DNA from 2 places in the Roseateles sp. GW821-FHT09G09 genome. Region 1 is predicted to be linked to the other one. Evidence: riboswitches for the same ligand, from Rfam matches in the RefSeq annotation. Region 1 holds a riboswitch; the other holds the start of a gene.
What was found. Region 1 has a riboswitch for thiamine pyrophosphate ahead of thiC (phosphomethylpyrimidine synthase ThiC). Riboswitches for the same ligand answer to the same signal wherever they lie in the genome.
Positions count from the first base shown of each region.

Region 2: another riboswitch for thiamine pyrophosphate. It lies ahead of AC07O8_RS06300 (TonB-dependent siderophore receptor); the one in region 1 lies ahead of thiC (phosphomethylpyrimidine synthase ThiC).

Region 1 is NZ_JBWKOG010000003.1:93,921-98,104, forward strand. It holds gene AC07O8_RS08970 (FAD-dependent oxidoreductase) at 1-182, opposite strand, end outside; gene thiC (phosphomethylpyrimidine synthase ThiC) at 188-2,128, opposite strand; TPP riboswitch at 2,279-2,415, opposite strand; gene AC07O8_RS08980 (energy transducer TonB) at 2,662-3,522, shown strand; gene AC07O8_RS08985 (hypothetical protein) at 3,678-4,184, shown strand, end outside.
Region 2 is NZ_JBWKOG010000002.1:328,315-332,498, forward strand. It holds gene AC07O8_RS06300 (TonB-dependent siderophore receptor) at 1-1,836, opposite strand, end outside; TPP riboswitch at 1,917-2,025, opposite strand; gene AC07O8_RS06305 (hypothetical protein) at 2,240-2,491, shown strand; gene AC07O8_RS06310 (DUF4148 domain-containing protein) at 2,750-3,079, shown strand; gene AC07O8_RS06315 (hypothetical protein) at 3,284-3,535, shown strand; gene AC07O8_RS06320 (HEAT repeat domain-containing protein) at 3,652-4,053, opposite strand; gene AC07O8_RS06325 (DUF3658 domain-containing protein) at 4,059-4,184, opposite strand, start outside.

The DNA.
Region 1 (4,184 bases):
TCCTGCTCGGCGAGCGGACTCAGCATGCCCGCCGCGCTGAACGCCGCCGCGCCTTGTGCGTCGAACGCAGGCGCGGGACCGGGCGACGCGTCGAAGACCTCGACGCGATGCCCGCTCCGCGCGAGCGTCCACGCGAGCAGCCGCCCGGCGAGCCCCGCTCCGGCGATGGCGATCGCGGCCATCGCGCTCAGGCCTGACGGATCGGGATGTAGAGCTCGCCGCCGCCGGCGAGGAACTCGGCGCTCTTCTCCCGCATGCCCGCGGCGTCCGCCTCCATCTGCGCGCTGTACTCCCGCACGTCCTGCGTGATCTTCATCGAGCAGAACTTCGGGCCGCACATCGAGCAGAAGTGCGCCACCTTCGCGCTGTCCTTGGGCAGCGTCTCGTCGTGGAACTCGCGCGCGGTCTCCGGATCGAGCCCGAGGTTGAACTGGTCTTCCCAGCGGAATTCGAAGCGCGCCTTGGACAGCGCGTCGTCGCGCGCCCGCGCCGCCGGATGGCCCTTGGCGATGTCGGCCGCATGCGCCGCGATCTTGTAGGCCATCAGGCCCTGCTTGACGTCGTCCCGGTCGGGCAGGCCCAGATGCTCCTTGGGCGTCACGTAGCACAGCATCGCGCAGCCGAACCAGCCGATCATCGCGGCGCCGATGCCGCTGGTGATGTGGTCGTAGCCCGGCGCGATGTCCGTCGTCAACGGCCCCAGCGTGTAGAACGGCGCCTCGTCGCAGTGCTTGAGCTGCTCGGTCATGTTGGCCTGGATCATGTGCATCGGCACATGCCCCGGTCCTTCGATCATGGTCTGCACGTCGTGCTTCCACGCGATCTTCGTCAGCTCGCCCAGCGTGCGCAGCTCGGCGAACTGGGCCTCGTCGTTGGCGTCCGCCAGCGAACCCGGCCGCAGCCCGTCGCCCAGCGAGAAGCTGACGTCGTAGGCCTTCATGATTTCGCAGATCTCCTCGAAGTGCGTGTACAGGAAGTTCTCGCGGTGATGCGCGATGCACCACTTCGCCAGGATCGAGCCGCCGCGCGACACGATGCCGGTGCGGCGCTTGACCGTCATCGGCACGAAGGGCAGCCGCACGCCGGCGTGGATGGTGAAGTAGTCGACGCCCTGTTCGGCCTGCTCCACCAGCGTGTCGCGGAAGAGCGCCCAGCTCAAATCCTCGGCCACGCCGCCGACCTTCTCCAGCGCCTGGTAGATCGGCACGGTGCCGATGGGCACGGGGCTGTTGCGCAGGATCCAGTCCCGCGTCGTGTGGATGTTGCGGCCGGTGGACAGGTCCATCACCGTGTCCGCGCCCCAGCGCGTCGCCCACACCAGCTTCTCGACCTCCTCCTCGATGCCCGAGCTCACGGCGGAATTGCCGATGTTGGCGTTGACCTTCACCAGGAAGTTGCGGCCGATGGCCATCGGCTCGACTTCCGGATGGTTGATGTTGGCCGGGATGATGGCGCGGCCGCGGGCGATCTCGTCGCGGACGAACTCCGGCGTGATGATCCCGGGGATCTGCGCGCCCAGGCTCTGGCCGCGCAGGCGCTGCTCGCGCTCGGCGTCGGACAGGTACTCGTGCATCCAGGCGCGGCGGCCGTTCTCGCGGATCGCGACGTACTCCATCTCGGCGGTGACGATGCCGCGGCGCGCGTAGTGCATCTGCGTCACGTTGGCGCCGGACTTCGCGCGGCGCGGCGGGCGCGTCAGCGCGGCGCTCTGCGCGCGCAGCGCGTCCTGCTGCGCGGCCTCGCGCAGGCCGTCGTCGAAGAGCTGGATCGGCCGTCCGGTGTAGGACTCGGTGTCGCCGCGCGACTCGACCCACGCGGCACGCGTCGCCGGCAGGCCGCGGCGCACGTCGGTGGCGACCGCGGGGTCGGTGTACGGGCCGGAGGTGTCGTAGACCGCGAGGCGTTCGCCGTTGGTCAGCGCGATCTCTCGCAGCGGCACGCGCAGCTGCGGATGCAGCACGCCGGACTCATGCGTCTTGGTCGACGCGGGAAGCGGCGCGCGGCTGGCGGCGAGGCGCTCATGGAAGGCGGCGGCCGCCGGGGGCAGGTCTTGCCGCGGGGCAGGTGTCGAGGCAGGTGTCGAGGGAGGTGTCGAATCGGGCGTCGAGGCGGGCGTCAAGTCAGGCATCAGGGGTCTCCGGTTGGGCGCCGGAGGCTGGACTGACGAGGACGTTCGGACGTTCGGAACCGACCCCTTCCTGGGCAGGGCGCACGGGCGCGGTGCGGGACCGCTGGGCGTCGGTGCGGGCCTGGGGGGCTCGCGATTCGCCAAGGTGCGCCTGGAAGGGCGGGCTCTTCTTACGCCGGTACGAACCGGATCAAGTTCAGCGGGTCCACGGCTTCATCGCCATGTCTCAGCCCGTGCCGGCGATGCGCGAAATGCGTCGTCGACCCAGGGCTCCCCGGAGCAGGCGCGCAGTATAGGCCGCGCAACAGGCGGGGCGCGCAGGACGTGAATTCCTCGACGCAACCGCGATGTCAAGGACCATCGGCGGTACTGTTACATCCTGATTCCGGGGAAACACCGAGGGGCCGTCACCACGGTGACTTCTTACACTGCGGCGCTCATGCCGGGGCGCGAAGAAACCGATTTCAATAGCAGCAGACAAGACCGGCGTTGTCTCCAAAAGAGAGCAACCAGCGCAACGAGAGGGTGGAGTGATGAGCAGTCGTAGTCTCCTGAGCGTCCCGCGCCGCGGTCTGGCGGTGTGCCAGGTCTTGACCTTGTCCCTGGTCGCGATCGCCGCGCAGGCGCAGACCGCGCCGGCGGCGGCCACGTCCGCCGCGGCGGTCGATCCCAAGGCCGCGCCGATGAGCGATGTCGACCGCGCCAAGCGCGACGCCGACAAGGTGTTCCAGTGGATCAAGTTCCACGCCGAGAAGGGCGAGAAGAAGCCGGCGCACGAGGCCAAGGCCGAGGCGCCCAAGCCCGTCGCCAAGCCGGTGGTCGCGGCCGCGCCGGCGGCGCGTCGGCAGGAGCTCGATCCTGCCGCCGAGCGCGCGCTCGCCGCCCGCAATGCCGCGCAGGACGCGGCGCCCGTCGTCGCCACCGCGTCGCCCGCGCCGGCGTCCATCGGTCAGCCGGCCGCGACGTCGGGCGGACAGACCATCGCCCAGACCGCCAGCCAGACCGCCAGCCAGACCATCGCCCCGCCGACCTCGGTGCCGCAGCCGATGTCGGAGACCCCCTCGCCGCAGGTCGTGGCCATGGCCGCGCCGTCGACCGCCGCGCCCGCCGGCAAGGTTCCCGAACCCGAGCCCGATGACGAGCCCGCGCCGCTGAAGCTGCTGCACAAGGTCGACCCCGAGTACCCGCGCGCCCTGCTGGCACAACAGCGCGCCGGATCGGTGCTGGTGCAGTTCACCGTCCGTCCGGATGGCGGCGTCGATGCGCCGCAGGCGCTGCGCTCGCCGGACCGCAAGCTCAGCGCGGCCGCGATCAACGCGGTCAAGCAGTGGCGCTTCGGACCGATCCCGGCGGCGCGCCAGGTCAGCGTGGAGATCGGCTTCCAGGTCGATTGACAAAGACGGCGTCGAAGACGTGAACCGGGAGGTGGGCTGCCGCGCACACACCCTCCCTGTTCCTGCTACTTCGGGTGTTCGCCATGTATCCCTCCATCGCTTCGTCGTCCCCTTCCTCAGGGGCCGATTGGTCGTGCACGTCGACCGAACCGCCGATGTCCTTGATCGAGCCATCGTCGACGCCTCCACGACCGGTGGTCGATCAAGCCCGCCACCAGACCCGCTTCTTCCAGGAAGCGCTGCAGACGCCGGAGGCGTTCGCGCGCAGCGACGATTACCCCCTGGCGCGCAAGGAGCTGTTTTGCCTGTTCCAGCGGCTGAGGGCGCTGCTGCCCGAGTCCGGCCAGGACAGGGATGTCGCCGAGGGCATCCGGGATCACGCGCAGGCCTGGCTGGGCGATGCGCATCGATTCGACGCGACCCGGGCTCAGATGTTCGGTGTGGGCAAGCACATGATGATCAGTGTGTGCGATCAGCTGGCGCTCGACCGCTCTCCTGAGGCGCAGGCCGTGGCGTGCCAACACCTGCGCCGCGGGTTCTGCGGCAAGACCTTGGATGCCAACGCCGTCACGGCGCTCGCCTTTGCCCATGCCGCGCTGCTCCAGCGGCGCTTCCCGATCATGGCATCGCCGCGCGCCGCAGACGCTGGCGCCGCGGCCGCG
Region 2 (4,184 bases), on a different contig from region 1:
CGTCCACTTCAGGTCGGCCTGCGCTTCCACGCCGCGGTGGTTCTGCTTGCCATCGATGCGGCTTTCGAGCAGGTCCTCGCCGCCGACCACCACCGGCACATCGCTCGTCGCCGGCTTGCTGATGTCGAAGTAGTTGATCGACCAGTCCACGGTGCGGCTGCCCGACTTCAGACCGATCTCCCATTGCTTGCTGCGGATCGCCGCCAGCGGCCGGCCCGCATTCACATAGATCGGCAGGTTGGGCGCGACGGCCGACTCCACGCCCTCGCCCCAGCTCGCATACGCCAGCAGTTGCGGGTCGATCGCGTAGCTCACACCCAGCCACGGCGTCGTGACCGACTGGCGATAGCTCGTCGCTTCGTCGCTCCCGCCCGTGGGCACGTTCACCTTGAACGACTCACGATCCAGCCGCGTGTGCCGCACACCCAGCCAGCCCTGCCATTGCGCGCTGAACTGCATCGCGTCGCGGAAGTAGAACTCGGTGCTGCGCTCGGTACGGTCCGTGTTGGTCGAGCCCAGCGTCGGGTCGGCCACCGTCGGCAGCGTGCCGTCGATGTTGCCGGTGCCCGCCCAGTTATAGGCCTGACCCTGCAGCCGGCTCTTGTAGCGCGAGAACAGCACGCCCGTCGACACCTGATGCTCGATGCCGAGGACGTTCAGCTTGCCTTGCGCGGACAGGTCGAGCGCATCGCTGTTGCGATGCTCGTTGTCGCTGCGGAAGTCGTATTGATCGAAGGTGCCGTCGGGGCAGTAGGTGCTCGGGTAGTAGGTGCCGTCGCCCGCGGTGCAGCCGAACGGATAGGCGAGGCGGTCGTCGTTCACCAGGCGCTGGATCGCCGCGTGCGCCTGCAGCTTCCAGTCGGCGTTCAGCTGATGCTGCACGCGCAGCGAGGCGGTGCGGCCTTCGAAGACCACCGGCTGGCTCCACGACTGGTTGTTCAGGTTGATGCGCGGATCGATGGCCTTTGCGTCGGGCAGCTTGTCGCCGAGCAGGCTGAAGCCCGGCTGGCTCGGCTGGGACTGGCGGCTGATCTCGACCTCTGCCTCGACCAGCGTGTCGCGCGTGACGCGCCAGTCGCCGGCGACGGCCATCATCCAGCGGTTGCCGTCGGCATCGCGCAGTTCGGGGCGCAGCTTGGCGGCCTCGATGTTCACGCGCAGGCCGAAGGCCTTGTCGTTGCCGTGACCGTCGCCGAAGCGGTGGCTCCAGTCCATCGCGGACTCGATCGTGCCGCGTTCGCTGACGCCGAGGCGCACGCTGGTGAGCTCCACCGTCGGGCGCTTCACGACGAGGTTGACCAGGCCGCCCGGTGCGCTGGTGCCGGCCTGGATGCCGGTCGTGCCCTTGATGACCTCGACGCTGCTCTTGTTGGCCAGCGACAGCGCGGTCTCGGCGTTGATCGGCAGGCCATCGCGGCGGTAGTTGAAGCGGTTGTCGAGGTCGTAGCCGCGGATCTTCAGGTAGGAGACGTACCCGGCCGAGTTGTACGAGTCGCCCACGCTCGCGTCGAGCAGCGTCAACCCGGCGAGGTTGGACAGCCCGCGATCGGTGAGCTGCTCGGCGCTGACGATGCTCGCCTGGATCGGGAGCTTGGCGACCGGCGTGTCGCCGAAACCGCCAGCCATCACGGGCGCTTCGGACGTGCCCTTGACGACGACGCTGGGCAGGGCGGGGGAGGTCGCCTGCGCGTTGGCCGGAGCATTGGTAGATGCATTTGCCGGCGCGGCGGCGGACGTCGTCGACTGCGCGGCGGCATGGACCGAGACGCCGGCGGCGATCAGCGCCATCGCGAGCCGATGCAGCGGGAAGGAATTCAGAGCGGACGAAGTTGCCATCGATGTGCCGAAGCCAGAAATGCGATGGCAGGTCGGCAAACCGGACACGCCGATGAGAAGGCGGCGTGCGGGACACGAGGCGTGTCGAAGGCATGCTTCCCTGCGCGAGGATTACCTCAATCAGGTTCAAAGGGACTTTCTCAGCCGCGCCGTCGACGGATCGATGGCGCAGCACCCCTAGCGAAACTCGCCGGGCGGGCCGGCGAGTGATGGTGATTCTAGTCGAGCATCATTGCCCGCGGCTCCGGCCAGGCCTGCCGCGCGCCGATGGCCGTTCCCGCTTGTCCGCCGCAAATGCAGTTCACGCCGCCGCGGCGCAGCTTCGTCTCCTGGCGCTCGCAAGTGGTCGGGTCGATGACGACACTGACTCCATCGACACAGCAAACGCCTTCAGGAGATCGACATGAACGCCACCCGCCTCAGCATCACTTCCGCCACCAACACCACCGTCAAGGCTGTCGCCTTCGGTGCCATCGCGGCGCTGGCTCTGGGCCTCGGGATCGCTCATGCACAAGGGCAGCGCGAGATGCGCGCCTCGATCGTCACGCTGGATCCGGTGGTCATCACCGTGAAGCGCGAACAGCTGCCGACCGTCTACATCACCGGCCGTCGCAGCGCCGACGCGGTCGACACGCAAGTCGCCTTGGCCGAGTGAACGTCCCAGGTCGCGCTGTATCGATGGAGCGATCCACGGACTGACGCCCTCGGTTCGCTCCCATGCAAGACGCCCGGCTGATGCCGGGCGTCTTGCTTTGTGCAGCGCTCGGGCGATTGTTGCGGCGATCACAACGGCCCATTGCGACGCGGGCCGTTTATCCAAGCAGGGGCCGCGCCTAACCTTCAGTCATCGGCAAACGAAGCCGGCCCAAGACCCCTGACACACCGATCCAACGCTCTCTCAAAGGAACCCATCATGACCGCCAAGACCCTGATCGCCTCCGCCCTGATCGCCCTGTCCGCCGCCGCCGTGCCGGCCTTCGCGCAGAGCTACAGCCACCTCGACCCGATCACGCAGGGCCAGAAGAGCCGCGCCGAAGTGCTGGCTGACCTGGAGACCTATCGCGAGTCTGGTCTGGCCGCCGTCGATCGCACCGAAGACTTCGCGCTGAACGCCACCCAGCGCGCCAAGGCCGAAGCCCGCTACGCCGAACTGAAGTCGTCGCCGAAGTACGCCGCCCTGGTGCAGCGCTTCGCCGCCAAGGAAGGGAAGGGCGCCGCCACCGAAGGCGTGTCGGCCCGCTGATCTCCGATCCCGCCCTCGCAGCGCCGCCCGGATGCAAGTCCTGGCGGCGTTCTCCATTGCAGCGTTTAAAGGCACTTTCCGTTTGTCCGCCGCAGATGCAGTTCACGCCGCCGCCGCGCAGCTTCGTCTCCTGAGGCACGCAAGCGGGTGGGTCGATGACGACACTGACTCCATCGACACAGCAAACCGCCTCAGGAGAACGACATGACCACCACCCGCTTCCACATCGCTTCCGCCACTGAAACCACCGTCAAGGCCGTCCTCTTCGGCGCCGTGACCGCCGTGGTGCTGGGCCTGGGCATCGCCCACGCCGAAGGCCTGCGCGAGATGCGCGCCTCGATCGTCACGCTGGATCCGGTCGTCATCACCGTGAAGCGCGAACAGCTGCCGACCGTCTACATCACCGGCCGCCGCGACACGTCCGCCGACGCGGTCCAGATCGCTTCCGCCCAGTAAGCCCTGACGGTTGCGCTGTATCGATGGAGCGAGCCTCTGGCTGACAACGCCTCTACCGCTCCCCCCAAACGCCTGGCCTGAGCCGGGCGTTGTGCTTTCTGAAGGCCGCAGCCCGCCTACTTGACCTGGAGAAGTTCCAGGAGGGCTTCAAGTGCTTCGGCGTGATGCTCTCGAGTCAGGCTTTTGATGGGATGTTGCGCCAGCTGCGCGTATATGCGAGCCAGCGATTCAGGGGAGCGGGTGCTGTCCTCAAGAATTGTGAAAGCCTGCCAGGAGACTTCAAAGTTCCCCGTGAGGACTAGGGTCACCAGCGACTCCAGGTGCTCCGACTGATCGAAGGCAGACAACGCATACACCAGTGTGCCGCGATGGTTGAGGTTCTCTGGCCGATTGATGGCGCTCCACAGGACGGGGACCGCTCGCGCGTCGCCGCGGTTCATCAGGTCGAGCGCCGCCACATGTCGAACGCCGGGATCCGTGCTCTCAACCTCCTGGAGCAGGGCCTCGATGGATTTCACGGACGTCACGTGCTGACGCCAACGCCATTCGCAGGCTGGTTCAGCCGGATCTCCGAGTATCTTGACCGGAAGGGGTCGCCAGCGATCTTCAAGGTCCCAAGGGCTCCGAGCTCTTGCATGCGATAACTCAG